3 regions of the Leptospira licerasiae serovar Varillal str. VAR 010 genome follow, and region 1 is predicted to be linked to each of the others. Evidence: riboswitches for the same ligand, from Rfam matches in the RefSeq annotation. Region 1 holds a riboswitch; each other region holds the start of a gene.
What was found. Region 1 has a riboswitch for cobalamin ahead of LEP1GSC185_RS13880 (TonB-dependent receptor). Riboswitches for the same ligand answer to the same signal wherever they lie in the genome.
Positions count from the first base shown of each region.

Region 2: it holds a riboswitch for cobalamin, as region 1 does, so the genes downstream of both, LEP1GSC185_RS03755 (LIC13354 family exoprotein) here and LEP1GSC185_RS13880 (TonB-dependent receptor) in region 1, are expected to answer to the same signal.
Region 3: it holds a riboswitch for cobalamin, as region 1 does, so the genes downstream of both, LEP1GSC185_RS15540 (CbtB domain-containing protein) here and LEP1GSC185_RS13880 (TonB-dependent receptor) in region 1, are expected to answer to the same signal.

Region 1 covers NZ_AHOO02000011.1:301,158-311,494, forward strand. The annotation lists gene LEP1GSC185_RS13865 (tetratricopeptide repeat protein) at 1-38, shown strand, start outside; gene LEP1GSC185_RS13870 (ankyrin repeat domain-containing protein) at 107-784, opposite strand; gene LEP1GSC185_RS13875 (YncE family protein) at 841-2,001, opposite strand; gene LEP1GSC185_RS13880 (TonB-dependent receptor) at 2,003-4,105, opposite strand; cobalamin riboswitch at 4,132-4,319, opposite strand; gene lsa26 (surface adhesion protein Lsa26) at 4,654-5,394, shown strand; gene LEP1GSC185_RS13895 (CapA family protein) at 5,642-6,688, opposite strand; gene LEP1GSC185_RS13900 (hypothetical protein) at 6,741-7,262, opposite strand; gene LEP1GSC185_RS13905 (hypothetical protein) at 7,355-7,930, opposite strand; gene LEP1GSC185_RS13910 (class I SAM-dependent methyltransferase) at 8,039-8,908, shown strand; gene LEP1GSC185_RS13915 (hypothetical protein) at 8,926-9,447, opposite strand; gene LEP1GSC185_RS13920 (LIC_13076 family protein) at 9,577-10,320, opposite strand.
Region 2 covers NZ_AHOO02000005.1:706,840-717,176, reverse strand. The annotation lists gene LEP1GSC185_RS03765 (toprim domain-containing protein) at 1-1,329, shown strand, start outside; gene LEP1GSC185_RS03760 (flavin monoamine oxidase family protein) at 1,326-2,666, opposite strand; adenosylcobalamin (AdoCbl) riboswitch at 2,905-3,031, shown strand; gene LEP1GSC185_RS03755 (LIC13354 family exoprotein) at 3,224-3,805, shown strand; gene LEP1GSC185_RS03750 (LIC_13355 family lipoprotein) at 3,843-4,700, shown strand; gene cobT (nicotinate-nucleotide--dimethylbenzimidazole phosphoribosyltransferase) at 4,777-5,820, shown strand; gene LEP1GSC185_RS03740 (adenosylcobinamide-GDP ribazoletransferase) at 5,876-6,688, shown strand; gene LEP1GSC185_RS03735 (histidine phosphatase family protein) at 6,673-7,314, shown strand; gene LEP1GSC185_RS03730 (vWA domain-containing protein) at 7,407-8,495, shown strand; gene LEP1GSC185_RS03725 (mucoidy inhibitor MuiA family protein) at 8,500-10,158, opposite strand; gene LEP1GSC185_RS03720 (mucoidy inhibitor MuiA family protein) at 10,167-10,337, opposite strand, start outside.
Region 3 covers NZ_AHOO02000012.1:141,436-151,772, forward strand. The annotation lists gene LEP1GSC185_RS15515 (nitrate reductase) at 1-447, opposite strand, end outside; gene LEP1GSC185_RS15525 (hypothetical protein) at 784-1,305, shown strand; gene LEP1GSC185_RS15530 (alginate export family protein) at 1,598-3,385, shown strand; gene LEP1GSC185_RS15535 (SDR family NAD(P)-dependent oxidoreductase) at 3,851-4,711, shown strand; cobalamin riboswitch at 4,831-5,014, shown strand; gene LEP1GSC185_RS15540 (CbtB domain-containing protein) at 5,153-5,335, shown strand; gene LEP1GSC185_RS15545 (CbtA family protein) at 5,326-6,141, shown strand; gene LEP1GSC185_RS15550 (CbiX/SirB N-terminal domain-containing protein) at 6,138-7,328, shown strand; gene LEP1GSC185_RS15555 (DUF3209 family protein) at 7,338-7,712, shown strand; gene LEP1GSC185_RS15560 (FAD-dependent oxidoreductase) at 7,721-8,473, shown strand; gene LEP1GSC185_RS15565 (cobalt-precorrin-5B (C(1))-methyltransferase) at 8,480-9,586, shown strand; gene LEP1GSC185_RS15570 (precorrin-8X methylmutase) at 9,587-10,255, shown strand; gene LEP1GSC185_RS15575 (bifunctional cobalt-precorrin-7 (C(5))-methyltransferase/cobalt-precorrin-6B (C(15))-methyltransferase) at 10,252-10,337, shown strand, end outside.

The DNA of each region.
Region 1 (10,337 bases):
TTGCTGTCTTATTCCGGATCTTCAGAAAAATTAGATAAGTATAAGATTTTTTCTATAATCTTTAAGAACTCAAAAACGAATATAATAGTTTCAACCCCGAAAAAATCTAAGCGCTAAACGGAACTCCTCTCTCCGCTGCAATATCTCTGGCAGTTTTTCCATCTTCCGTTTTTAGATCAGGATCCGCTCCCTTCTTTATTAATAAGGAAACAATCTGTTCATTTCCATGCCTCGAAGCTGCGATATGAAGCGGAGAAAATCCTCCCTCTTGCGTAAAATTAGGGTCTGCGCCGTTCTCTAACAGCAAGGCAACAGCGTCGGCTCTCCAAGAAGCAACAGCGGAATGTAATGCAGTATTACCGATAGATAATTTACTTTTGGATTTAGCGTGTATGTCCGCTCCTTTATCCAACAAATATTGGATGATGGAAAGTCTTCCGAAATGGGAGGCCAAATGTAACGGAGTCCAACCGTCGGGACTATAGGAATGAACGATATTTGGATTAGAATCTACGAGTTCTTTGACACGTGCCTCATCTCCCAAAGCGGCCGCTTCAAATAAATTGAGCGGAATTCCTAAGGCAATATAAGAATTTACTATATCTTCTTTGCCATAGTAGAGAGCGAATAATACGGGAGTGATCCCTTCCGGGTTTTGTTTGGAGGCTAGACCCGGATTTTCCCTCAATGAATAGATAACTTGGGCTTTATGACCTGTAGCGATCATTTGGAACATATCGGAATTCAAGGAAAGGCCTCCGAAAAACAACGAAGGATCATCCATTCTTTCATGGCTTTGTCAATCCGGTTTCGACTCGATGCCAAAGAATTCTATTGGAATTATTCTTTGAGCTGTATCAGGTCGAAAGGTTGGAGATCCACAGAAACAGGAGTGGGGGTCAAGAGCCGATTGTCCCTGGTATCGAACATGCTTACTCCGGGTTGAGTGAACTCCGTATTGGAAACATACAATATTTCGTCATCCGCAAGCAAGATCGTTGTCAGGCTCGCGTCATAAGAAGAAGGGATAAAAAGTAAACTTGCCAGTTTCTGACCTGTGCTTGGATTAAATACTTGTAATGTTTTATTAAAGGAAGCATCGAGAACGCTCGCGTAACCTAGTTGTTCGTCTTTGATCTGCACTCCAAGAATATCCCCACCGGCGGCGGTTTCCGGAAACAAAAAGCCGGAGCGAAAAGTCCGGGAAGAAAGCCTAAATGCGATTACTCCACCGTCGATCTGGCTTAAAAAACCCATTCTATTTGCTGCTGCGAAAACCAAGTGCGTCTCTCCGAAAAGTTCCAACATCTGAGGTTTGCCTACCGGATTCGGGACGGGAAACGTATAAGTAGAAATAATAGAATCGGTTACAGTATCTATTTCCAGTAAAAGAGATCCCCAAGGCCCGGGAGGAAAATATCCGCTCGGATCATTTCGATCCAATCTTTGTAATACTACAAAAAGACTGGTTCCGACGATCTGCATTCCTGACATTTCAGGAAGATTATCGGGGATAGCGCTCGGTTCGGAGTATCCTCCCAGATCGATCTGTCCGAGATTAGCCCCGGTTAAAGGATGAATAATCGTTAATATTCTAGATCCATAAAGCGATACATAGGCCTTATTTTGACCTACGATCGCAATGTCCGTAGGATTGGTTCCGGAGCCCATCGACCATTCCGAAATAGTTTGGAACCCGAAATCCGGATCTAAAACTTGGACGCTGTCCCTATTTAAACGATTTAGAATATATACTTTACCGTTCCCGAATCTTGCAACCGCATCCGAATGGATAGGCGTCAACCCAGGATAAGAGAGTAAAAGTTCCGGATTTAATACCTTAAACCTTCCTCCGCTCGCGAAATCGGTGGTAACAACTCCGATGTTATTCGGAAGATTCGGAGTTAAAAATAAAGTATATAAAGGCGGCCTTTCTATATCTCCGCAGAAAGAAAAAAAGATAATTAAGCAGGGAAGAACGATACGTGATATAGATCTCATCTTAAAACCTACCGCTCAATGTGATAAACCAATTTCTTCCCGGCAGAGGATATCCTACAATATCCTCCACTCTTTTATCTCCCATATTCCTAAGATCTATGCTTAGGAGCAGTTCTTTAGGAGTCTTTTCCCCTTTTTTGGTAGGATCTTCTTCTTCCGGAGAAGTATATAGTACTAGAGTAAGGTATGCGTTCCAGATCTGACGGGCCGGTTGGTAATTTACATACTCGTTGGTCCTATCCTTAAAAACGGCTCCTACATATACACCTTCAAACCCAAGTTCCCATGTTTTTCCTCTATACGCAATCGTCCCAGAGATCTCATGTTTAGGTCGGAGAGGAAGATATTTACCGTTCAGATAAGGTGCAGGAGAAGTATTAATCGCTTCTTGGTACGTATATTCCAATAGAAACTTCCAACCTTTATATTCGGTCTTATGAGAAACCTCGGCTCCGTCGATCCGCGCGGAGTCCACATTTTCAGGTCTCAAGGTGAACTGAGAATTCGGAATGAATAAGATCATGTCCTTGATCCTCTTTCTAAAATAAGAAACCGTAATATTGGATTTGAGTTCTCCGTTTTTGTACCTTCCGGTTATCCCCGCGTCCCCGTTCTCGCTTCTCTCCGGTTTAAGAGAATCGTTAGCGATGATTGTACCAACTTCTCCGAATAGTTCCAAAAAACTCGGAATTCGATATTGTCTTGCGATATTGGATTTGAATTCCAAAGAATAATTTTCCTTTTCCCAAAACCTCCAGAGAAGCCCCGCCTTAGGATTCGAAAACTCGGTTGTCTTTACCGCGGAAGCAAACGGATCCTGTTTTCTATACCATGGTTCGTCCGATTGGAATTTATCCCTATAAGAATCCCAAGAAACCCCAGGAGTCAAAACTAACTTTCCATCCAAAAACCGGAACTCGTCCTCTACTTGAAATGTAGTATATGTCCTTGTTTTTCCAGGCTCATATTTTAGATCTATATTTTGAGGAGTACTTCTGGATCTTTCGAAAGTTTCCCTTTCTATCCCTGCATGAAATTTTAAAATTTGATAATATTCTAATAAATAAAGAGTAGGAGTAACCTGGAACCCCGACTGACCCATATAAGCACTAGAGTTAGGAGTTCCTTTGGAAAATTCAGATTTAGGATCGAATAGATCGTCGTTCGTAAACGAAGTGAAGGTCCGAGTTTCCAATCTCAACAAACCGTCGAACAAACCTTTAGTATCCGTTCCGAGTGAAGAAGTATTTCTAAGATATCTGCGATGAACTTGCTGGGTCTGGTTACTTGCAGGTCCTGGAATTCCATGAAACCTGTAATTCAAATCGTTCCAAAATTTGATCTTGGTCGCTCCGATATCTCCGCTTAGACCGATCATCCCGGAAGTTCTCTCGTATTCCGCGTTCCTTCTTCTGTCTATCGTATCATCAAAAGGATTTACGAGTACAGTCCCGTGATTATTAAGAAAAGAAAAGTTTTGGTCCGATTTTTCCCCAAGTAAGAATACACTTGCTCCAATCCCGCCGTAAGTCCCCGTATGCGTTATGCTACCCTTTCCAGTATTAAAACTTCCCGCTCCTATATTCACTCGAGTTTTAGGAGGCCCCGATCCTGTCCTTGTAACCAAATTCACACTTCCACCGATCGCTGATCCGGAAAATCCGACAGGAGCTCCACTTCGATATACTTCTATACTTTGCAAATTATCGAAAGGAAGATCTGCAAGGTTTACTTCTCCCCCTTGTGCATTATTAAAAGGGACACCGTCTATAAAGATCCTAGTTTGATTCGGATTTGTCCCTCTAAGAGAAAGAGTGGAATAAGAACCAAGACCTCCGTATCTTCTGATCCTGACTCCGACTTCTCTTTCCAAAACATCCGGAAGATTCGTATAACGTGCATTGTATTGATCCAAATCGATGGAAGTCTGAAAACCTGTCGGATTTTTTCTGAAATTTTCCGGCTGAGAATTAGAACTAGTCTTTCCGACCACTTTTACTGTGGAGCTTTCCGACTTCTGAGTCTCTTGGGAAAAAATTTGGACTGAAAATAAGAAGAGCCCTAGATGAAGAATTTTGCCGAATCGTTTGGGTCTTTTGTACATTGAGGCCTTAACTCCCGAAAGCCAGAGAATTGAAAGCAGCTCCGATAGGTTTTCTGACTTACGCGAAGGTTCGGACCCTTCCCGTCTTTCGACAGTGGTTTTGTCCGACCGTTTAGGCGATTACAGCTGCGGGTACAGCTCCGGATTTTCACCGGATTCCCTTTTCGGATCTACTTGCAAGACCAGGTTCCCAACCCGATCAGGCGGAGCAATCTGAAAAAGGTTTGGCCGCCTCTTGCTAACGCAAGACCGGGCTGCTCCGGGCTAGTCCCTCCGGGACGCTTCGCGCCCTACGCATCCCTGGCGGGTCTCGTAAATTATAACTCTGTGTGCTCCCTAAGCTCTGTGCGAAACTTGTTTGTGCATTTTTGGTATCACAAAGAACGCTGAGATCACGGAGGGATTTATCGATGTAGCAGGCTGATTTTTCAAATTCAGAAAGAAATATTTTCTTGATGTAAGATAAAAACCGGAAAGGATTCACGAATTCGTAGCCCAAAAGGATTTTCTTGCGGGGCTACTTACATAACAGGGAGCACCGAACTCGAATGAAACGAATTCCATCCTTAAGATTTCTTTTATTAGGGATCTTTCTTTTAACTACCTCATCCTTGTCCGCAGCCGGAACATATTCCGAGGGCTGGACGGTTGCAAAATTGATCCAATTCGAAAGCAGAGGGATCGTTTTCGAATCCTATGAAGGTCTTTTAGAAGTTTATACTATAAACGATTCAGAAGCTTGCGACGAAATGAAGGACGAATGTTTTGTTCCGGCAAAACAAAAAATCGAATTCAGCGTACGTCCCGAGAACGCTGACGTGGTTAACTTCTTAAGCAAAAATTTAAATCAGGAAATTTTAGTCCAATATAGGATCCACAGATTCGAACCTATTGCATTGTCTTCCGATTACGAAATAGTAGGAGCTCAACTCCAAGAAAGATCACTTCCAAAAGGTTTGCCTGATAAGATCGTAAGTAAAACTAAAACAGGAGGAAAACGAAATTTTTCCGTTACCGGTCGTATTCTAAGTTTAGAATATAAAGGAACTATGATTGGAACCTGGGAAGGTTTATACCTGGATGAGACCAGAAATAAAGTGCATCCATTCTCTATCACCGACGAAGAGATCGCGACTTTTGCCACCAACGCCCTTAAGTTCGGACTTAGATATTTCTTAGGAGTTTCCGTAGCATACGTAACAGGATGGAGAGATTCTCATTACGATATTTATGAGATCAACTTCAAAGCTCCAGCAGGAGCTCTGGAACCCGCAGGCAAAACCCAGTAATCAACATTAAGGTTTTATTAAGTAAAAAAGCCGATGCAGGAGTTCCTGAGTCGGCTTTTTTATTTTTGGATGTGACCCCTATGTGGGAATTCCCACATTGTTGGGGGAAACGGCCCCACCCTTGTTTTGGGTGGTGGAGGCGGGTTCGTGGGAGAAGCTGTTTTCCCTATATCAGAAAATCGTAAAATTTACAATTAAAAATAAGGGCCAAATTTGTAGGAATTCCTACATGGCTGCCCTCATCTTTTTATGGATAAAAACTTCCATCTAATTGGATTTTCGGTCCTTTGCCTGGAAAATCGGATTTAGTCAAAGACTGGATCAGTTCCGTAGTTTTTGCCTCCGGATCGGGAGCAGGAATACCGTTTTGACTTAACTGCAATGGATGGATCTTACCCTTTATAAAATTCCCTTGTTTGTCTAAGTCTGCTTCCAAGACCAAAGAATAACCGCCGTATCCTTTCGTGGAGAATACTCTATATCCTAAAAAGTTTCCTAAAGAATAAGCGATCAATTTTCCTTTATATAATTCAAATGCTCTAGGCAAATGAGGACCGTGTCCTATGAATAAGTCTGCGCCTGCGTCAATCAGAGCGTGAGAAAGCGCGACTAGGTTTCCTCTATATTCTCCGTAAAATCTTTCTTGTTCGTTCTTTACGTGTAAAGCGGGTCCGCCTTCGGCTCCACCATGAACGGAAATGAATACCAATTGTGCTTTTTTCTTAGCTTCTTTTACGAGAGCGACACCTTCTTCAATATGATTCACATGGTTATGAGCGCTCTCCATATGGCTGAATCCGATCCAGGCGACAGAAATTCCTTTTACGTTCATATAAGTGATCGCGCCTTTTTTTCCGGTGTATCTAACTCCAGCTTCGGAAAGATTTTTACCTGTATCTTCGAAACCTTGTTGGTGAAAATCCAAACTATGGTTATTCGCAATGGAAACTATATCGAATCCTACATCCTTTAGGATTTTTGCATATGATGGAGGAGTCCTGAATGCGAATATAAGAGGGCGATTGATATTTTTAGCACAATGAGGATAATCAGTCAGAGTACTTTCAAAATTCGCAAATAGTATATCTGCCCCTCTCAAACTTGGTTCCACCTGAGAGAACAAAGTGTTTCTGGGATCGGAAGGAAGTTTATTCTCCGGATAATTGGTTCCCATGACCAAATCTCCCACCGCTTTGATCTTCAAAGTTTCAGGTTCTACTGATTCGATCGGTTGGCATTGGGAAAATAAAAGAGAGAGTCCTAAAAGAGAGGACAATACAAGGATTCTATACATAGGGGAAGGATTTTAGAAACCCTGTCCCTGGCAAAGCGGTTTTTACCTTAGATTAATCCGGAACGGAGGCTGTGATCACTGCATTAGGATTTACGATCACCGGAAGAATTCCTATAGTCTCACCTTCAGCAAAATCCATATCGGAACTATAGCTTGCTGCAAAAAATTCAATCACGCAGCTACCCGGCTCTAAAAATCTGGCAAAACTTTGCTGAGCAGAATAATTTGATGAACCGGAAAATACCACCGAAGAAGGATTATCATCGCTCTGAGGAGGACAATTTATATAGTTCAATCCGGCTTGTAGAACTGATTCCCCGTTTCCACTCCATTCAGAAGGGATAGGAGCTTTGATAGAAACGGTATAAGAACCGGATATACTTTCCGCTAAGGTCAAAACAGGAGGGTTAAATTGTAAAAGATAAGGACTCGAAACTACTCCGAGCACTGATAATATAACTGCGGCTTGCTTCTCAGGATCCTTTTTATCTTCTTCTGACAGACCTAAGAACTCTTTACCCACATCGGTCCCTGTAAGTACAAGTCCACAACTTACGTTATGGATGATGAGCATAAGGAATATAAAACTCGTTATAAATTTATTTCTAAGGCAAAGAGAAGTTCGCATACTCTCTGTTTAATTATAAATTGATCGAAAAGCAAGCTTTAAAAAGAACAAGTAGCCGGAAAGTGCGCTCTAACGGTTCCTAAATACTGACCCTGGCTTAATAACTGAGGAATGGGATTATGTACACTATGGGTGATATCGCAATATCCTGAGGACTCACAATCCGCATCCGCAGTATTACCGTTTATCTGCATTTGTATACCGGAATAGTCAGGAGAAGAAAAGGTTTGTGCAGCACTTGAAGTCCCTTGAATCTCATTGATCGAAGTTACCACGACATTATTACAAGTGACTTGGACAAAAACATTAAACTGAAAGTTTTGCGCCGGCCAAGAAGAAGGTACGCTACCTATAGAAATCGAATAACTAGCGGGTCCCCAAGTGGGAGTGGTAAACTCATTGGAAGAAAATACGATCGGGACCGAATTGTTATTAGCCTGAAGAAGTCCTAAGATCCCCATCTTGTCAAAATGGTCCTTTTTTTCCTCGGCAAAATAACCGTTCTCATCATCAAACAGAAGATAAACCCCGCAAGAAGGTAGAGAGAAGACAAAGAGCAGGAACAATAGAATAAACCGAAACCGAATTTTGAATGTGCAAAATTTCGTTTTCATAGGAGCGATTTACAAATTGGTTCGATTAAAATAGGAAGCAAGAAAATTTTTATACAATAAGATCCTCATTTTATGTCCTAAATCAGGAAAACCACCGATCCTTATAACATGCAATCTGTCCCTTGTAATACTTGCTCTAATTTTGAATTCACTCCTCTCTTCTCTAAGGCCAGTCCTAAAGGAGAAATTTTCCAAATAGTAGAATGCAAAAAATGTAAATTAGTTCAGGTCAATCCTCAACCCAGCTTGGAAGAAGTTTCCAAATATTATGAAGATTCTTACTTCACTCAAAGGACAGACAGAGGTTATGACAATTATTATTCCGAAGAGACTAAAAAGGAGATCGCAAGAGTATTCAATTTAAATCTAAAGGACCTAGGCTTCTTTGATTGGGAAAGGATGTTAGGCTCCGAAAGATCCGCATTAGATGTGGGTTGTGCCGCAGGCTATTTTTTAGATTATTTAAAAAGCAGAAATTGGAAAACTAAAGGTTTGGATATTGCAAGCGGCCCTGTCCGCTTTGCAAAAGAAACTTTGGGTTTGGATGTGGAGCAAAAAGATTTCCTGACCTGGGACCTAGACGGAAAAGAAAAATTCGATCTGATCACTCTTTGGGCAAGCATAGAACATCTTCATCAGCCAAAGGAAACACTTCAGAAAATCCTAAAACACTTAAAACCCGGCGGAAGAATGATCCTTTCCACATGTAGATACGGAGTTCTTGCAAAATATCTAGGACCCAAGTGGAGGTATTTAAACGTTCCGGAACATCTTTATTATTATAGCTTACCTGGCATTATTTCTTTAGGGAACGAATTGGGTTATATTCCACTCGGCCATATTTCTTACGGGAGCGGTCTCACTGCCAAAAAAGGATCCGGGATCTTCTATAAAACTTCTAAAAAGTTTGCGGATTGGGCGGTCAAAAAATTTGACCAAGGAGATATGATGGCAGTTTGTTTCGGAGTGGCGAGATAATTCTCTCGGAACCCGGATTATGGGGTTACGGTTACACTTAAATTTCCGAGGTTAGTTCCTACACTCGGAAGTCCGGATCCGATGGCCGTATCCACATAATGCGATACTTCCCCCGTTCCGGTAATAAAACAGTTAAAAGAAACATCTGCAAAAGTCAAAGGGTACTGGTCGTAATCATATACAGCGAAAACTCCTTCTTGCGGAGCGCAAGACATTATCCCATTCCAGACCAGATCGAGACGTAACTCCCCCGTGCCTGAACCAGGCCAGTAATGAACAGTAATATCATACGCTGCTTTTCCAGTTGAGGCGGAAAACGTCAATGGAGAAGGAGAAAAACTAAGTAAATCGCCCGAATTCCCGCTTAACAAACCTAAGGTAGCCAACATCGAATTGTTATTATTATCTTCAGAGGCCCGAGCAGCTTCCTCTTCGGCTTGGTATCCTAGAGCCAATCCACAATTCAGGATCTGCACAAAGAGTAAAAACATTATAAATTTATAAAATATAGATCCGAATAGAGGACGATAGAATGACATAGGAGAATTCTCTTAGCAAGTATGATAAGCGAATATCGAGCTTATAGACAAGTAGGATTTTTGAGCTAATCAAATTTATTGACTAAAATGAGAATACGTATCCCTAGAAGAAGGGATACGTTAGCAGAATTAATGTTTTTCTTTGCCTGTCTCTTTACCGGATTCTTTTACTGGAGGAGTATCTTTTACCTTGATAATCTTAGTGGCAAAGATCACCTTATATACTTCCTTTTTCAAAAGAGTAAACTCGTGCTTTTGCCCGTTTGCATCTTCCGTTTCCAGTTTAATAGTATCCACGTCCTGGCCCACCACTCTAGCTTCGGTGGTTTTACCAGTCCTCAAAATGATCATGCTATAGTTTTTACCGGCATGTTCCGCAGGGTTTGTCTTATCCAAATACTTACGTAGAGCATCTTCTAATTCTCTTTCCGTTTTGGAAAAGAATTCTGAATGAGCCTTCGTTCTTTCTTCTTCGAAAAATTTCTCATATTGATCTCGATGGACAAATCTGGTTCCAAGATCACATTCGTTAACTTTTACATTATAGAACACTATGGTAGTGAAAAAACCGGTGAGCACGTTCAAACTTGCCTGCCACCAATTTACGGAATGTTCCGCGAAGTAGACCTTACCTTCTTTTTTTTCTATTTCAGTATCCCTAGAACCGGGGATACGCCAAAGACCGTAAATAGCGAACCAACGATTGTAATGCGTTAATTCCTCGCAAGGTTTACTTCCGGTTTCTAAGCCTAACTTATCTTCTGCCGCAAATTCTATTCTTTTATCTAAAGTACAGTTCTGCAGAAGTAATGCGGTTATACCGATTAGGGTAATAATTTTACAAAAATTCGAATATCGTATACTTGGAAGCATACGACATGTTCAATACT
Region 2 (10,337 bases), on a different contig from region 1:
AACGTAGATCTGATGAAACAGTATCTACAAGACATCGCAATGACCAATCCGGGATTGGAAGTGCAGTTCGTTCACAAAGGTAAGAAGGAAAAGTATAAGTTCAAAAAAGGTTTGGATGAGATATTCTCTCATTCCGACCTGACTTATTACAAAATGGATTACAATGCACCTGCTACCGGATCCCAATTACATCTGGAAGCTTATTTGGTGATCGGTCAGAATAAGAACCTGACTTGGGTAAACTCGATCTTCGCTCCTCAAGGCGGTTCTGCGATCGAGTACCTAGAGAACAGACTATGCGACGAAGTCCGTAAAAAAAGTCAGATCGTTTCTTTAGAGAAAAAGCTCAAAACAAGCTGTACTCGTAACGACGTCAGAAACTGCTTTCACATGTACGTAAACATGAGGCTTTTGAACCCTCGTTTTAAATCCCAGGACAAATCCTATCTGATCAACGACTTGAACGAGGACATCCGTAATGCGGTGGACAAACACTTAGATAAGTTCATTAAAAAAACCGGATTATTGGAAGAAGTTAAGCTCCAAATGGAGAAAAGAACTCAGCTAAAAGCTTTCGAAGACGCACAACGCGGACTCAAAAAAGCAAGTAAGATGAATATACCTAAACTCATGCCTCCTACTGGAAAACCAAATGATCCTGGTCGAGTTTTATTCGTGGCAGAAGGGGATTCCGCAATCGCAGGTCTTCGTCCTGCAAGAAATCCGAAGCTTCATGGTCTATTCCCCCTCAGAGGAAAGCCGATGAACTGTAAGGGTGTTTCTCTTGCAAAAGCGATCGCAAACGAAGAGTTAAAGAATATAGTAGCGATCTTGGGACTTCCTCTGGATCAAAAAGTAAAATCTTTAGATGAACTGAATTACGAAAAAGTAAGTATCATCACGGATGCGGACTTTGACGGATACGCAATACGTTCTTTGATGCTTTCATTCTTTTACGAATATTGGCCTGAACTTTTCGATTTAGGGCTCATCCATATTTCCAGCGCTCCTTTATACGAGGTGGATATTAAAGGTGGAGATTCTAAAAAAACAGAGACGATATTCTGTATCGACGATAAGGATTATGACGCTCTAGTCAAACGAGTGGAAAAGTCCGGGGGCCAAATCGTCCGTAAAAAACGGAACAAGGGACTCGGAGAGACCGGAAAAGAAGCAATGAAGTTTGCAGTAGATGAGTGTATGACTAGGATCACCATCGGGAACAAAAAAGAGGCTTCTAAGATCCAGAACCTTTGGTTCCACAAAGACTTTGCAGAACAAAGAAGGGACGCAATCTCCGAATACGCTATGAGCGTAATCGAAGACTAAACGAGATTTACCGCCTTGATCGCAGAGCTCAGGGCGGCCTCTACTGTTCCTGTAATTTCTCCTGTATGTTCTCCCGCAAAGAAGATACGATCGAACGGTTTTCGTAGAATGATCTCCGATCCGAAACTTCCCGGCGGGAATTCAGCGATCCCGTTCGGTACGTAATCCTTTTTAGCTTCCGTAAAATAGAATCTTTGGATCTGTAGATCCTTTTTCAAACCTAGGCGATCCAAAGTAAGACGAATATATTCCACCTTTTGGTCTTGGCTGGCAGAATCAAATACGGAAAATCTATCTCCGTTTGCGATCACTCCTAAAACTTTATCCGAAACATCGGATTTGGTTCCCGCATCATACAAGAATTGAGCTGCCGCATCGGAATGAACTGCAAATGGGGATGATTCCCAGGGAGATTCCTTTAAAACCAAAAACAGTTTATAAATTTGAGAATAACGAACTCTTAATGCAGCGAGAAGTTTTTCCTTATCCAATCCAGGATTCCATTTTACGTTCGAGATCTGGTTCGCAGGTAAAGTGCAGATACAAGTAGAACCGGTAAACTTTCTTCCGGAAGCTGTAGTAACCGTAACCCCTGTCGAATCCTGATCTACGGAAAGAACAGGATCAGAAAAAACAAACTCAGTATTTTCGATATTCATCACCAAAGTTTTCGCTATACTTTCCATTCCACCTTCTACCCTGCTATTCCTTTGAGGAAATTGTGCAAGATCGCCCAAAACTTTTTCGGCGGATAAAACTCGGATACTATCTCCATAGTGAAGTGAAAGTTTATGACCGAGCAAGGTCAGATCTTCTGGACTGACTCCTTGATATATTAAATAATTATAAAAGCTAATACGATCTAACGCCTGCTGCTGAGAGGTATCTAATTTAGAATTTTGTGATACAAGCTTATTAAGGATCTCTTGGGACTTTGGGGAAAGTTCCCAAGTACCCGCTTTTTTATAAGTCCCTAAGAACAGATCCGGGACCAAAGGAGAAGATTGCAATTTTAAACCGAGTTCCCTAACTAAGCTGCGAACTGTTTTATCTTCCGAAGATACCCATTCTGCTCCTATATCGACAATGTGACCGGAAGGATCTTGTATAGATCTTACTCTTCCACCCACTCTGTCTGTGGCTTCAATCAGAGTAACCTTACTTCCGGTTTTTCCTAATATGTATGCTGAATAAAGTCCTGAAAGTCCTCCGCCGAGTACGATCACTTTTTTTCCGGTGTTCGTATTCTGAGCGGATAAATTTCCCTTACGACTTCCTAATAAAGCTGCGGCACTTAAAATTCCGGCTTTCAGAAAAGTAGATCGGGTAATTTTCATCGGATTCCTCTTGGAAGTTTTATTAGAACTCTCTCTTTTATTTTCGGTCTATGAAAGATCTTTCCCGATTTTTTTGCGGAATAGAATGTCTCATCGAGCTGAAATTATGTACCGAATCCTTCCTAATCGTTCGTATGTCTAAAATATCGCCGATTTATTCGTATATTGCAAGGAATAGATAGCTTTCTTACTTTCATACTTTTTCCCTTGCCAGAGGAAGTGCTAAACCAAAACCTGGAATTACGCTTTCAGGGAGGAAGTCGGGTGAAAATCCCGCGCTGACCCGCAACTGTGATGTCCGTCTATACGGAATAAGCCAGATCTTCCCCGCGATACTTAGACCTCGAGGTTGGGGGGTATCGTAAATCTCGCTCTTTAGCGCATCAGCGCTTTCTGCGATGGGGCCCCGAAAGTTAAAATGTCGGGGCTCTCGAACGGAAAAAAGAAACCACCGCAAATACAAAATCGTTCAGATCTTTATAAGATCAATGGTCGACTAACGTTATTTTGCTTATATTTTCTTTTTCCGCGATATCCGGCAGAACCAGGAGAGAAAAATGAGAAAATTCAGAAAACAAGCAGCTTCGCTGTTAACCCTCACTTCACTATTCGTATTCGCTAACTGTTTCGAATTAGGAGAGTCAAAAAAATCAGACGATCCGAGCACACTTGCGTTGGTGGCATTAGCTGGATTAAATCCGATTGCGGGTAATTATAATTACTACAATGGAACTTCTGATTATGCTGGAGGGACCTATACCGCTCCAGGAAATGAAATTGTAGGGACATACAATATTTCTCTTTCTTTAGTCGCACAAACCATGTTCGACGAAACATATGGAAACAGTTACCTATATGGAGAGATCCAAGAAATCGATACGACTAAAAAAGTCATTTATGTTCGCTTCCGATCCGATTCTTCTTTTTCTCAAGGAAATTACGGTTGGTACAGATGGACTGTTAAAGACGGTAAAACTTATGTTTGTCCGGACCTTTCCGACGTATCCACTCAAACAACTTTAGCGTCTGCGAAGGACGATGATTTGGATTATTATTCCGACCCAAGCAATATTAATGCAGGTTGCGGTTTAAATAGCGGTTTCGATCCGGCTCCTTGGAGCAGGCTTGAACTGAACTAAAATCGAACGAGAGAAACAGGTAGAACAAGATATTCATATGAAAATATTTCAAATTTCCGTAATATTGACCTGTTTCTTTTTTGGACTCGTCAATTGTGAGGATTCCAAGAGTTCATCCTCCGCAGAGTCTCTCCTCGCCTTAGGATTAGGAGGATCTGCTCTCTTAAGCTCCTGCGATTTGAGAAATCCTGAAACAGGCAGAGGAATTTTTGTAGCGGATGAAATCGTTTCGGCACCAACTAGCAACGGGATCGGATTCAAAGATTCGAATTGTCTGGTAGATGGAATTCGAGGTCAGGGTAAATTTAACGGTTCTTTAGACGTTTATAGTTTGGAAGATTCCGGAAGTGGATCAGCGATCATACTTCGATGGGCTGGTGTAAAGGTACTTCCTACAAGCGGTATTGACTTTATAGTTTATGAAAACCCTTTCTTTGTGGGAGTTCAAAACGGTACTAATTCCTTCGACAACGTTTTTATGGAACCTCTAATAGTAGAAGTAGGTAACGATCTGACCAATTGGTGCGGTTGGGACCCTGAATATACAAATTCCGATCCGAACACATTCGTAGGAAATCCGATTTACTGGGCTAGATTCGCAGGCATCACCCCTTTCGCTTATAATCAGGATACAAATCCTATGACCGTTTCGGAAGTATTTGATACGGATATCGTTAACGGTAGAGGGGGAGGAGACGGTTTCGATTTAGCCGATTCTAATTTTGGAAATTCAGGTTCCGGTTGCGATGGAACTTTAAAAAGCGAAATCCAAACGAATGGATTCACTTATATCAAAATATCGGCTGCTAAAACGATTTTAACCTCTCTGCCTATCGATTCAGCTCATGCAAATCCCGATATTGACGGAGTTATCGCAAAATCTGTTACTCCTTAACCTAAAGCCAGCCGAATAAGGATCTTCCGATCTTTTTTCGGTTTAATAATTTAAAATTTTTACAAGTGAAAACAATATGATCCGCCCAAAAGATGTACACCAATTGAACTTAGATAAATGTTTACGCAATAAAATAGATACCAAGACGAAACCATTAGGTGCCTTGGGAAAATTAGAGGATCTTGCCTACCGGATCGGCACGATCCAGAACACAGTAGATCCAATATTATCCAATCCTCATTTGCTTGTATTTGCCGGAGACCATGGACTGGCAGACTCCGGAGTTTCAGCGTTTCCGAAAGAAGTGACTTACCAAATGGTATTAAACTTTTTGAATGGAGGAGCGGCGATCAATGTATTCTGCAAACAACACGGCATCAAATTGCTAGTCGTAGATGCAGGAGTTTCCGGAAACTTTCAACAATCTCATCCTGATTTTATTCCTGCAAAGATCGCAGCCGGAACAAGGAACATTCTGAACGAACCGGCAATGACAAGGGAAGAATGTGAAGAAGCAATCCGTATCGGTGGAGAGATCGCAACTACCAAAGTACCAAAAGATTGTAATGTGATCGGCTTCGGAGAAATGGGGATCGGAAATACTTCCAGCGCTGCCCTACTCGCCTCCGTATTTTTAGATCGTTCTGCAGAAGATCTTACCGGAAGAGGAACAGGTATAGACGACGAATCCTTGGAACGTAAGAAAAAGATATTAGCGGACTGCAGGGCAAAACACCATGCCAACCCCAAAGATCCGATCGAAGTTCTTTCTAAGTTCGGAGGTTTCGAGATCGCAATGATCTGCGGAGCAATGCTTTCTTCTTATAAAGAAAATCGTTTACTCTTAGTGGACGGTTTTATCGCAAGTTCCGCATTCTTGACCGCTTCCAGAATAGAACCAAAAATCGTTCGTAATGCGGTATTCGCTCATAGATCTTCCGAGCAGGGTCATAGGCTGATCCTAGAGTTTTTCGATGCGGATCCAATCTTGGACTTAGGGCTTCGTTTGGGAGAAGGGACCGGATGCGCATTGGCATACCCCATCTTAGAATCCGCATTAGCATTCTTGAGAGAAATGGCCAGCTTCGAATCTGCCGGAGTTTCCGAAAAAAAAGACTAAGTGAGGATCAAATTCTCGCTGCCCGAATCGGAGGAATGAATAAGTTCGTCTTTGCATGTTTGGATTTATCCGCAAAGAACTGATTATTTTTCTTTCCTCCGTACGTTATAATACTCGTATCATCGTTCCATCTTGGGTCGAACATTCCGACGAATATCTCAATTCTTCTTCCAGATATTTTCCTTTAGTAGGATGGATTGTTGGAATTGCAACATGGTTCGTTCTATGGGTTTCCGATCTTTCATTGACCTGGGAGATCAGTATCGTTTTGGCAATGGCCGTTTCGGTCTTGATGACCGGAGCTTTTCACGAAGACGGATTTACGGATGTATGCGACGGATTCGGCGGAGGTTGGACCAAGGAAAAGATCCTGGAGATCATGAAGGACAGTAGGATTGGTGCCTTCGGGACCATCGGGATCATGTTAGTCCTTCTTCTTAAATTCGTATGTTATAAATCTTTGGAAGAATTTTCCATCGAAGTCTTGTTCATTACGATAGTTTCCTCTCATTCTTCTAGTAGATTTTGGGCGCTGCTTACGGCAAAAACACTTTCCTACGTAAGAGAAGACCAACTCTCCAAAGCTAAACCGATCATTCAAACTTTAAAAACTTCTAATGTAATTATCGCAGGGATCTGGGGATTAGCTCCTTGGTTTGCATTTTTGCACAACGAATATCTTCCTTCGGATCGAGTTTTCGGATTTTTGTTGTACCCTTTCCTTTTGCAGACTTTTGGTTATTTATATCTCAGAAGTTTTTATAAAAAATGGTTAGGTGGGTATACTGGAGATTGTTTGGGCGCAGTCCAACAAGTCACCGAATTATTGTATCTGATCGGGATTGTTGCCGCATGGAAATCTTTTTAGTCAGACATACGACTCCCGAAGTGGAGCCTGGGACATGTTACGGTAAATCGGATCTAGGACTCCCTTCTAGTTTTGAAAAAGAAGCAGAGAATGTTCTGAAACTTCTTCCCGAAAATATACATTCTATTCGTACAAGTCCTTTATTCAGATGTTATAGCCTCGCAGAAAATATCAGCAAACATCTAGAATCGAAATCGATTACTCCCGCTTGGAAGGTGGACTCGAACATCCAAGAATTGGATTTCGGAGATTGGGAAGGGCGTTTGTGGGAAGACCTACCTAGATCGGAAACGGACTATTGGATGGAAGATTATGTGAATAGAAGACCGCCAGGCGGAGAAACCTATTCCGAATTGAAAACCAGGCTCTTAAAATCATGGGAAGAAAGTCTGCAAGAAGCAAGAGTTTGGGAAAATCTAAAGAAAGAAGACGGAGAAACCTCGGAATACAAAACGATCTGGGTAAGCCATGGAGGACCGATCCGATGTTTGTCCTCTATCGTACTGGGTTTTCCTTTAGAGAATTCGTTTCGATTGGTTCTGGAATATGGATCCGTTTCCTGTTTCAAGGTCCGTTTCGGAGAAATACAATCTTATCCCCAGTTCGTATATTGGAATAAGAAGTAAATTTACCTAACAAATACGACATAAACAGAAAGATCAGATCACTAAGGTGTTTTTAGTTTTATCCGATAAGGAATATAGTATTTGAATCCCTCATGCTCTCTTTCCGAACGTTCAGATCACAATCTATTCTTTATTATAGAAAGCTAAAGTGTATTCTTCTTTTATCTTTGCTTCTTGCTCCTTCTTTTATTGTTTCAGATACATCTGCTGGGCTTGCAGTACCAGCACAACCGGAAAGCGCCAAACTATTTATCTTAGATGCGAGCGGTTCAATGAACGAATATCTTGGGATTTACCAAAAAGTACATCTGGCCAAGAAGTATGTTCGTCACTATGTGGATAAACTTTCCGAAGAAACTGACGTAGGTTTTATCGCTTACGGAAATCGTCTCCCAGGTTGCCAATCTTCCAGACTTTACCAACCCTTAGAAAAAGGAAATCGCCTCGGATTCCAAAACAAACTTTTCGGACTCACTCCTTCGGGTGCAACTCCGCTCGCTGAATCCATTCGGATCGCAGGAGAATATATTATCCGACGGAAATCTCCGACTGACCTTATACTAGTAACTGACGGAATCGAAAGCTGTTATGGAAATCCGGAAAAAGAACTTCAGGTACTTCAACAAAAAGGTATTAATTTTAAACTGCATATCTTTGGTTTAGGTTTGAAACCGGAAGAAAAAAGGATCATGCAGTCTTTGGCCAAAACGGGAAACGGAAAATATTATAATGTAGAAGAAGACAGCGACTTTTTTCTCGCGATGGAAGATCTTTTAAAACGAGAACCTCTTCCTAAAAAAACGGAAGTGGAACCTGAAAGACGTAAACCAAAGATCAGAATTGTAGGGATCGAAAAAAATCAAAACGATTCGGAAGAAAATTTTTACAAAGTAAAATTCGCTTTTGAAAACTCAGATTCTGACAACCAATGTGTGATCTTAAATTTAAAAAGAAGAAGTTCCCTTCCTTCTAAGATAACGAACTGGAATCCTCAAAGAGCTGCTGAACCTGAGAGAGTTGAACGAACGGAGCAAATCTGTTTCCAAACTAGAAAAGGAGAAGGAGAATTTCAAATCTATGCACCGGCACATCTTCCCTTAAACTTAGAATTGGAACTTTGGGACACAAAAGGTATCCCAAGTTCCGTCGACAAAAGTGGAGAAAGAAATCTAACCGAATAAGATCTTAGAAGGATCTTAAAAAATCCAAGTTTTGGTGATTCGGATACGTTACTCTATATTCCAACTTGATCTCTTTTTTGCCGGAAGGAGGTATCTCCAAACTCCATTCTAAAATTCCGGAGTTAGTACGATACTCTTTAGAACCAGGAGTACTTGTTTCTTGGTTCACCTCTACTTTTACACCTGCAGATTCCGAGATAGGGATTTGTTCTCTTACGATTACGGTTTTCGTTTCTTTGCCGAAATTTTCCAAACTTAGATAAACTTTCTTTTCCATTACTTTCTGCGTGGAGATGAGACCTTCTTTAGTTTGATTCCAATCTTTTCTATAAGAAAGTCGTAAACTACCTTCCGTACCTAAAGAAACGGAAAGGTTTTCTTTAGGAGAAACATAAGATACTTTTGTTCTTCCTACGAGACCTGAACTTCTGAATAAGGAAACTTCTCCGGGAAGGATCGGAAATTCTCCTAAGTTTTGGAATTCAGCCTCCAATAAAGGAAACGGTTTATACCTAGGGGAAGCCACAGTTTTTACCTGGATCGGTGCGCTAAAGGATAACATCTCGAATTTTCTGGATTCTTTTTGAGAAGCCAGTGTAATCGTCTTAGGAAGTCTAAATAAGAATCCGCTTCCTCTTTCGCTGGAACGAGAAGGCTCTTCCGTCGCAGGAATGTTCGATTCTTCGTTAGGCATCTGAGCAGCGCCAACTGCCTGAGTCTGATTAGTAAGAATTTCCTGTTTGGAATCGACTTCCACATCAAATAATCTTAATGGACGAAGTCTATCTCTTCTAAGAGATAGATCTGGCCTAGTAGTAGAAAGCAAAAGTTGTACACCTTTCCAATCTTCCCCTGATTCTTGTCGGATCTCTACGATATATTCCAACTTCGCTTTGGCCAAAGAATCATCCGCAGTCAAAATATAAGCAGGCCTCCAATCCGCATTCGGGACCAAATAGCTTAAACGGAGTTCTATACTTTTGGCCTCGGAACTTGTATTTACGATCTGAACCCAAGTAGTGCGTGTACTTTTTTCTGCTTGCGACAGTAAGAGTGAAAGTTGGGCCCGAGATTCCTCCAACTCGGTTTGGACCTTACGTTTGGATTTTTCCAACTTCTCCCAGGAAGCAAAAATGGAAATAGCTTCATCTCTGGTTTTTTTGAGATACGTTCCCCAATTTTTTCCATCTCCTTCTATCCTTCCATAGAGAAGATTTCGGCCCACAACATCCGAAACTTTTTTACGCATCTCGGATAATAGATCCTTTTCGGATTTTAGATCATTCTCCTTCGCCAAAAGACTTTCCAGGTCCTTCTCCAGTTGTTGTACTTTTTTCTGGAGAAGAGCAACCTCCGGATTGGAAGCCGCAGTACCTTCTTCTTTCCAAGTCCTAGAACCAGTTACCTCGACTTGAGGAGAAGTTACCGCTGCAGTTAAAGTCTCTTCTAAAAGAGATACAGGCAAATAAGAGATTTCGATCTTATTTGCTCCGGGTTCCAATTGAACTTTTCCGGATCTAAGGATTTGAGCAGTGCCTTGGTGAACAGTCACCTCCTTGATCGGTAGGCTGAATTCTTTTCCGAAAACCGGTAAAGAAACCAAAACGAAAAGGATAAAAAACCTAACGAAAGACAAATACATTATATTTTTATAATTTTTCATAATAAGCCTCAATAAGAATCCGAACCCGGAGTTTCTCTTAAAATATTGTCCGCTGGATAGGAGACTGTGTATTCAAATTGAACGGTTTTGCGGGAGTTTGCACCGATTTCTAACTCGTATGTCAGAATTCCATCGTCCGTTTTGGACTTGGGACTATCAGTACCGGGCGACCATTCCAC
Region 3 (10,337 bases), on a different contig from region 1:
CTTATATCCAGTAACGGCCGAACTCATACAAAGCCTGGAGTTAGTATCTATATTATTTGTTCCTAAAAATCCCTTAGTTAATTTATTTATAATATAATATTCTTCCGTTAAAAGTTGTCCCGAAACATAAAAGCCCACCGAGTCAGGGCCGAAATCGCGGATAAAACTTTTGAATTTTTCCGCAGCTAAGTCGAGAGCCTTATCCCAACTCGTTCTTTTCAAAGGAGCAAAACGATCCGTCCTCATCATCGGGAACAAAAGTCTGTCCGACCTGTCCATAACGGAATAATGCAAATTCATCCCCTTCGAACACAGGATCCCTCTGTTTGTAGGATGATCCGGATCCCCGCTAACGGAAATATCCAGGGGTCCGGTTTTCTCCACTTTTAGGCCGCAGCCCACCCCGCAGTAAGGACAAGTGGTCTGAAAAGTTTCAGCGGTTTGCATATCTATATTCATGCAATTATCACGCCAAATGCCTGATTATTTGGAAAACGAAGCGAATCTAGGCTTATGGAATCAGTTTTCAAGGAGAGATAATTACCTCATCCTCAGTTCCGAGGCAGTTTGTGTAGAATTTCTGCAATGTAGTATCTTCTACAAAACTGTTAAGACCAAGAACTCTTGGACCTTTCAGCCAAGAAGCGAGGAATATACACTGGAATAAGGATTCAGACTGATTAGAAACGAATTGCCTTTCTTTTTTAGATCTGGCATTTATCCTGCATATAAAGAAATGGTATCTGTTGGATACTAACGAGTCCCAAGGCTCGAACCCTAAAAATGAAAGAGAAGAACGAGCATGAAATTTTGTTTTTTTTCTATTCCCAAGCCGATTTTTTAGAGGAAGTCTGGGCGGAATACAAAAGATCCCCCGCAAAACTTTCCTGCCTAAATCTTGTGAATTGGATCTTTGCAGCTTTTCCCATTTACGAAGATATTTCGAAACTTCTCCCTTCAGTGATCTCAAAAACAAAACTAGCTTCCGAGAACGGGACCGATCCTGATTTTTCTTATGAATTGAAAAAGGTGGATATAAACGTAAAAACTCCGAGCGAACTCGTATCGATCTATAAAAGAGTCTCCGAAAGCAAACAGACGGATAAGAAGAAGTCCATTCAAAACAGTAAATATTTCTGGAATCTTCAAAAAGAAATCCAAGAAGGAAGAAAAGGACCCTTGTTAGTGTCATTGGAAGAAACCGCCAAAAGTATAATTCGCTTCAATAACGAACTCGAACTGGAATTGATCGAACATTACGGATTCAATTTCCGTAAAAAACTGAACATAGACATTGTCTCCTGATAAGCAAATATTGTGCCATTTTTAAAATATTTATTAAAATAACAAAACTGCTATCGGATTCGTTTCCTTTTCAAAGCTGTAGAAGTTACTACAAAAAGAATTTCCCTAGAAAATGTATATAAAATCTACACTACGCACATATTCGTAGCGTACAAAAAAGAATACATTCGAATCAAGTTCAAACAAATCAACCTCTCACGTCAAAAAATTCAATATCTCCATATTTTTCATACATTGGCATAATAATTGCTATAGACTTTAGAAAGATACTTTTACTGTGGGTCGCTCCTGGATGAACACTATCCTGAAACCAAAACTTAATTTTATACTTCTCTTAATAACTATCGTTATTAGTATAACTGCCTATTCGGAAGAGGAGCCGAATAAAAATACGAAAGAGACAACACAGAACTCCGCGCCCCTTCCTTTGGATACAAATAAGCCTGAAGTTGCCGATCCTAAAAGTAAGAAGCAAGAACCTAAATATAATTCTCCATGGAAGGGCAATATTCCGGTGGATCATCTTAGAACTCTTTTAGTCACCCCGGAGCAAATGAAGGATACCCAGAAATCGGATCTGTTTTGGCTGGATAATTTGAAATTGGGAGTTTCTATCCGCCCTAGATTCGAAGCGAGAGAAAATCCTGACTTCAACAAAAAGACAGACGACTACAGTTCCTTTGTAGGACAGAACACTCAACTTTGGTTTTTATTCGATCCCTCTCCCTATTATGCGATTAAAGTTACCATGCAAGATAGTAGACTTTGGGGAGGAAGCCAAACTCCTCAGAATGCCGGAAACTGGACTTATGGACTCAGCACCGGTGCCGGGACCACTTTAAGCCCGACTACTTCTAATAATACAAATATAAGGAACAACACGGACATTCGAGAAGCTTATATAGTATTCAAAAAAACTGATAAACTTCCCGTTTCTGTTCTTGCGGGCAGACAGGTATTCGCTTTCGGAGATCTTAAAATTGTTGGCCCTTTGAATTGGCTTCACACAGGCTTTGCGTTCGACGGAGTTAGGTTTGTACACGATTCTCAATGGTTTAGATCACACGTATTCGGAACCATCTTATCTAACCAATACGATGCACCCTACGGTTTGACTACGAGCAACGGAAGATCCAAAGGTTCTATTGATCAAGCTTACTTTTTCGGTGCTTACAATACGATCAAGTTCGGAGAAGAAGCTCATCTGGATCTATATGTGTTCGAAGTTTCCAAAAAATGGATCCCAAACTCTAATCCCACCGATTTCGAAAATCGTTTGAAACAAAGAGACGATCTATTGACCACAGGTTTTAGATTTACGAATAGGACGAATAATAACCTCTTACCTGCCGGAAAGATCTGGGACTGGACCATAGAATCCGCATGGCAGTCGGGAATGACCGGGGACAGAGTTAAAGCCGATTGGGATATTCTGGACCAAAGAGCAGCTAACGGTAAAAATATATATACTGAGAAGGTACAGTACGACACAAGACTTCTCTCTTTAGAAACCGGGATCAAGGTTAACGATTGGATCCGTTTAGGTTTAGGTTATACTTATGCATCTGGAGATCCTAATAGATCCGATTCAAAAGTAGGCACCTGGCAAAGTTTATTTCCACAAATCGCAGGCTCTTTTCCGAATTGGAATACTATGAACGGTCAATCTTTAATGGCCGGTTTTGAGAATATAAAGTCTTATTCCATCAGAGCAAATCTCAAAACTGAGTATGGAATGTTCGTATTTGCGATTTACGATACCCAGAAAGCAAATCTACAAGATGCTTGGTATAAGGTCTCCGGGGTTCCGAATACCGGAGCAAGCACGGAAAATTATTCCAACGATAAGTTCTCTTATGAGAATTCCAGATTAGGAAGAAGATTATTTTATCAGTATGATTTTACTTGGATCTATAATTATACCGAATCAGTTTCTATCTGGATGGGAATATCTCTGGTGAAAGCTAAAGAGGCAATTGGCAACGAAAGAACAAACCCGTTTGCCTCTAATCCTGAGAACAGGTATACGTTTGACGATACTTCTAAGTTCTTTTATCTCATGGTCTCCGCCTCTCTATAAGGCAATCCTTTCTAGAAGGGAGGCCTATAGTAACGGCCTCTCCTTTCTTTTTTAAAGAGCTTAACTTATTAGTAATGACTAGGATGTATTAGACAATAATTCAATACCCAATCGAGCTCAAAATGGTTCTATAATTTATTAACAATAGTTAAGACGAAAAACTTCCTTTTTGCTGAGCACAGTTTTCGCCGGGACCTTCCTTTCTTTTAACATGGAAGTATAACGGTCTCAATTTTTTCCAAACTTGGGATCTTCTTCCTTAGATTTTCCAGGAAAGGTATATTCTGCATTAAGGACCTTGGATCTCCCGTATTCAGTATCATAGGAGGGAAAAGGCAAGATTTGTTTTTGGACCAAAGCGTTTAAGATTTTGGAACAAGTTCTCGTATTCTTTATTTAAAAAGTCTCTAATTAGATTGAATAGTTTCCCAAAAAGGGAAATCTTGCCCGCATTGAAGAGAATTTATAAACATGTCATTCAGCAGATACAAAGGTAAAAAAGTATTTATAACGGGCGGTTCAGCAGGTATAGGAAAAGGGATCGCTATCGAATTGGCTAAGGCGGGAGCAAGTGTTATCGTTTCAGCCAGAGGAAAATCAAACTTAGAAAAAACTGTCCAAGAACTAAGGGCTGTAGGAACTCCAACCGCAATCTTCGGATTCGCAGTTTTAGACGTTTCGGACAAGAAAGCTTTGGAAAAAGAAGCTAAAAAGGTAATCCAAACTTTAGGGGGATTGGATCTTTTGATTTGTAGCAGCGGCTTCGCAAAAGCGGGTGAAGCTTCCGATCTAGACGAGGAAATTTACAGAAACCTAATGGATGTGAACTATTTCGGTCATGTAAACAGTGCACTCGCCTTTAACGATCATTTTGCAAAACAAAAAAGCGGAGAGATCGTATTTTTAGCCTCTACTTTGGCGTTCTTTTCTATCTACGGATATGGAGCTTATTCGGCCAGCAAATTTGCGATTGTCGGTTTTGCGCAAGGTTTTCGCCAAGAGATGATGCTTCATGGAGTAAAAGTGAAATTATTCCTTCCTCCCACAACGGACACTCCAGGTTTAGAAAAAGAAAACACCGACAAACCCGAATTGAGCAAAGAAATTGAAATGGGTTCTGCTTTAAATAAAGTGCATGCGATTGATTCAGTAGCGAAAGCGATATTAAAATGGATACCGAATAAAAAGTTCATCGGATACACAGGCTGGGATTCTTGGCTCCAATATTTTCTATTTAGACATTTTCCGGAATTTAGCATCAAACTTACCGATTCCGAATTAAAAGCGGCTCAATCCAGACTGGATAAGAAAAAACGACTCCAATAGAAGACACCTCTTTGAACTAGCCTGAATCTAAAGCTCCAAAGGTAGAGGCATAGTATAGAATTTTACTCGATAGAAAATAAAATACTATACAAAATCACTCACCTAAATAGATCCTGAAATCTCAGTCTATTTTTGTAGGAACATAGATGTCTTCATCTATGGGAAGACGGTGCAAATCCGTCACGGTACCCGCCGCTGTAAGAGGGACAAAAGGCACAAGATGTCACTGGGTGTAAAACCTGGGAAGACGTGCTGAGTAGGACGATCTCGAGTCAGAAAACGACCTTACAAAAATCCTGAAGCTACGTGATCCAGTCTCGGATGTAAGACCGGCCGTAACTAAATTAAAATTTTTTTACACATTCGATGCTTTGGCTCAATCTTTTGTGCCTTAGTATCGCATATATCTTGTTAGGTGAAGATCTCTTAGGAGGGATTTTTATGCGCTCGATTTCCGTTTCGAAGGATTTTTCCGGAGCCGGATCACGGCTTAGAGCTTTCGCTCTAGTTTTGGCAGGGTTTCTCGCTTTTTCTACGATCTATGTGGTCGGTTTGGAACCCATGGTGTATTTACATGATACTTTTCACGATATTAGGCATTCTACGGGATTTCCATGCCATTAAGATCCGGATTTTCTGATCTTTTACGAACGGGAATATTCTCCGGTCTGGCATCAGGTCTTGTTTTGGGAATTCTGGTTTGTGTTTGGAATCTTCCTCTCATCTCTGAAGCTGAGAAGTTTGAATCCAAATCTATATCAGATAATTTGAATACAGTCCATGGACATTCTCACTCTCATGGCCATGGAGACGTCAATTCTCAGTCAGAAGAGAAATCCGCTTCTTTTGAAAAAGTCGAGAAAGATAATTTTTGGCAAAAAAGAAATTTAGGAACATTCGCAGGTTCAGTTCTATTAGGCATTTCTTTCGGTATTTTAATTTCCCTCTGGATGGTAATCTTTCCTCCGGATGGTTTTTTTGAGAATCCTTCCCTTTCTAAAGCAATCGCACTAAGTATTTCATTTACAATAGGAGGATTTTTAATATTCTTCGGAATTCCATTTTTGGGCCTTCCTCCAGAATTACCGGGCAGGACTTCGGGCGTATACGACTATCCGGAAAGACAGGCATGGTGGTATCTTTGCGTTGGATCCAGTATTGTCGGCCTTTCGGTATCTCGATTCCTTCTAACATATTTAAATATCCATAATATTTTAAAATGGATATTGGCCGCAGTGACCGTTCTATTTTTTGTCGGAATTCCCTTTTATATTGGTGTACCTGAGATCTCGGAGGATTTTGCCGCTCCAAAAGAATTGAGGCTGCAATTCGAATATGTAACTTTCCTCACCAATCTGATCTTCTGGTTTCTATTATCTTCTCTATTTTTTCTATTCTTGAAACCGAAGAGGGCATTGGAATTCGAATGAAACCGAAAATTGCGGTTCTGGTATTAGGCCATGGCAGTAGGGAAGAAAATTCCAATTTGGAATTCGTTTCCTTGGTAGAAGCATACTCTATCTCCCGCCCTGATCTGAAAATTTCATATGCTTATGTGGAACTTGCAAAACCGGATCTGGAAACCGCTCTTAGAGACCTCAGTAAAGAATATTTAAATATTATAATATTTCCACTATTTTTGTATTCTTCCGGCCATATCAAAAACGATATCCCGATCGTTCTAGATAGAGTTAAATCGGAGTTCCCAGGCCATTCCTTTAAAATTGCGAACAGTTTAGGTATTCATTCTAAAATGATATCATTACTTAGAAAACGTACGGAAGAATTTTTACCTCTAAATAAAGAACAGTCCCATAAAACCGGAGTGATAGTTGTAAACAGAGGTTCTTCCGATCCGGATGCAAACGGAGATTTTTATAAGACTGTCCGTTTATTCCAGGAAGGAAATTATTTCTCCTTTGTTCTTCCTTGCTTTATAGGGATCGCTAACCCACTTCTATCAGATACTTTGGAGATGGCTTCCAAGTTGAGACCGGAAAAACTTTTAGTAGTCCCGTATTTTTTATTCGGAGGCAAGCTGATCCAAAAAATTTCCGCCTTGGTCCAAAACTTCTCCGAAAAATTTCCTTGGATCAAAACTGAACTATCCCCCTATCTGGGTCCTGATCCGGAACTATTATCCGTTATCGACGAAAGGATCCAAGATTCTATTTCGGGAAAATCCTCCCTTCCTTGCGACAACTGTGAATATAGAACGCAACTTCCTGGTCTTTCTAAAAAAGTAGGAGGATTAAAGGCGCTTCTTTGGAGCATTCGCCATTTGGAAACCCATAACCAAGCTGCTCCGCATCAATTCCCTCATCGTAATTTACAAAAACATATATTCGTTTGCGATAATATAGATTGTGCAGACAAGGGAAGCTCCGCGTTGGTCGCTCGGATGAGATCAATCCTAAAAGTAAGGGGAAGACATTTAGATTTCAAAATTTCTCGCTCTTCATGTATGGGAAGATGTGGAGAAGGCCCGGTTGTAGTAGTGTATCCCGACGGAGTTTGGTATCAAAAGGTAAATGTAGAAGATGCTGAGGATCTCGTTTCTGAACATCTGCTGCAGGATAAACTCGTTTCTCGTTTAATTGATAATATTATGCAATAGGAATATAGTATGGCATGTCATGAAATTGCAGCACTAAGATTAGGGATGATGAATATTCTTGGGATCAAGGACGAGTCCGTTATCCAACATGAAAAGAATGAAATAGGAACGGAAGCCCTTTCTTCGCCGGGACCGATCAGGTCTTTGACGAATGCGGGTAATTTCGATGATCTGATCCGATTTTTCGAAGCGAGTTTGGTTGAACTAGAGCAAAAAATCTCGGAAGTATCTTCAACAGATCCTAAATCGGGATATTACACTTCTCTTTTGATACTTACTAAAAAAGTAGAGTTAGATCTGAAAAATTCCGCTAAAGCATTCCAAACCTTATATTTGGATTTAGAAGAAATGCATGATTTCGTGCATGAGATCTACCCTTCTTAGGAGGAAAGTTGAACCGAAAATTTTTAAAACTAATTTATAAGGAAAACGTAAGTCTTTCTTCCGATATATACCATTTTAAAAGGTCAGATAACTCTCCATTAGAATTTGTAGGAGGACAATACGTTATCTTGAATGTTGGAAACGATACAGAAGGAAAAGTTATCAAAAGAGCTTATTCCATCTTATCTTCCGATTCCAAAACGGATTCATTCCAGATCTGTGTAAAACGGTTAGGAACCGGAAAAGCATCCAGTATTCTTCCTGAATTAAAATTAGGATCTGAGTTGGAATATTCAGGTCCTTGGGGTAAATTCGTAGGAGATCCAACCTGGCCTTCTTCCGGTTTTTCCTTAATTCTGGCAACAGACACGGGAATTACTTCTCTTACGGGACTTCTCCTTTCCAAAAAATTCTCAGGTAGATTAGACAGTACGACGGCAGTCTGGCTAAAAACAAAAGATGAAGATTTCCTTTCTGAAAGAGAATTAAGAAAGATCCTCTCGGGAATTTCCAATTTTCCGAATATATTCAGGATCCCTTCGATTTCAGATCCGAGCAGGGTATCCACAGTATTAGAAATTTTGAAATCGATCTTGGGAGATTGTACCGTTCCTGAGAACGCATTCCTAAGCGGAGATGGAAATATTTTAAGAGAAGTAAGATCCGAACTAGTTCGTTTAGGAACCTTAGAATCTAGGATAGGAACGGAAGCGTTCTTCAATACTCAGAAATATCCGTTGCCAGTAGTAAATATCGGATAATCTTAAATGGCAACCAAGGAGTTAAGAGAAGGATTTACTACGGGAGCCTGTTCCGCTGCAGCTGCAAAAGCTGCAACACGCGTTCTGGTCTTAGGCCAGACCATTACAGAAATTGAAACCACCCTCCCGAATAAAAGAAAAGTCACCTTCGAACTAAAACGTTGCGAGATTTCCGACGATAGCGCGGTTTGCAGTATTATAAAAGATGCAGGGGACGACCCTGATTGCACTCACGGTGCAGAGTTGACTGCAGTAGTAAAACTTAATCAAGAAAATAAGATCGTATTAAAGGGTGGAGAAGGAGTAGCGGTAGTCACTAAAGCAGGTCTAGGCTTAGAGATCGGAGAGCCTGCGATCAATCCGATCCCCAGAAAGAATATTACGGAAATGATATTGGAAGAGCTGATCGGTTCCACATTTTCAGGAGCAGAGGTCACTATCAGTGTTCCGGGCGGGCAAGAAATGGCTAAAAAAACGATGAACGAACGTTTAGGGCTCATCGGAGGCATTTCAATCTTAGGAACGACTGGTATCGTAAAACCGTATTCCACCGCGGCATATAAGGCAAGTGTAATACAAGCGATACAAGTCGCGAGAGAATATGGAGAACACTGTATCGTCTTAACCACAGGAGGGAAATCCGAAAAGTTTGCGATGGACCTTCTTCCTAACATCAACGAGATCGCTTTTATCCAAGTCGGCGACTTTATAGGAACCGGGATCAAGACGGCGATCAAAGAGGATATCCGTCATGTGATCATTGTTGGAATGATTGGAAAACTCTCCAAAATGGCTGATGGAGTCATGATGACTCACAGAGGAGGTTCTTCCGTTAATACAAAGATGCTTGCAAAAATTGCAAGAACTTTGGAAATCCCCGAGCCTGTCTGCTCGGACATAGAAGCAGCAAATACGGCAAGGCATGTATTAGATATCTGTAAAGAATCTGGACATTTTCACATCACCACTAGGATCTGCGAGATCGTTTCTGAGAATTGTTCGAGGCACGGATTAGGACTAAGAGTTTCGGCCTACATGGTCGATTTCGACGGAGCACTTTTAGGAAAATTCGAGGCTCCGGAAAACTGGGGAATTAAAGGAGAAGCGGAATAAATGAACGACATGCGGCAGATGACTTCCCTTGGAAGAGAAATCGAAAATAATTCTTTTGCGATCATAGACGAAGAAGCGGGAAACCATTTCCATCCGCCGGACGATTGGGAAGTTGTCAGAAGGATCATACATGCCACTGCAGATTTTGAATATAGAGATCTAACAAAGATCCATGAGAATGCGATCCAAGGCGGAATCAAAGCATTAAAGAAAGGTTGTGCGATTATATGTGATGTGCAGATGATCATCGCCGGTTTAAACAGCGATCGTTTGGATACTTATGGTTGCAAAACTTATACCTTCATAAGTGACCGGGAAATAATCCAGAAAGCAAAGGAAAATAATTCCACAAGAGCAATTGAGTCCATGCGAAAGGCTTCTAATTTAGGACTTTTGAATGGAAGCGTAATCGCGATCGGAAATGCGCCTACAGCTCTATTGGAGATCGTAAGACTAGTAAAAGAAGAAGGAGTCCGCCCTTCCCTTGTGATCGGAGTTCCGGTTGGATTTGTTTCAGCGGCAGAATCTAAAGAAGCTTTATTGGACATCAAATTCCAATCAGAATATTCCATCCCTTACATACTTACTCGAGGAAGAAAAGGCGGAAGCACAATCGCTGTTTCCATTATACATGCTCTTCTACTCCTTTCAACGGAGAAAAAATATTGAAAGCTGTTACAGTCATAGGGATCGGAGACGACGGTTGTGTCGGACTATCCAGCAAGGCAATGGGTGCGGTTGCAAGGGCAAG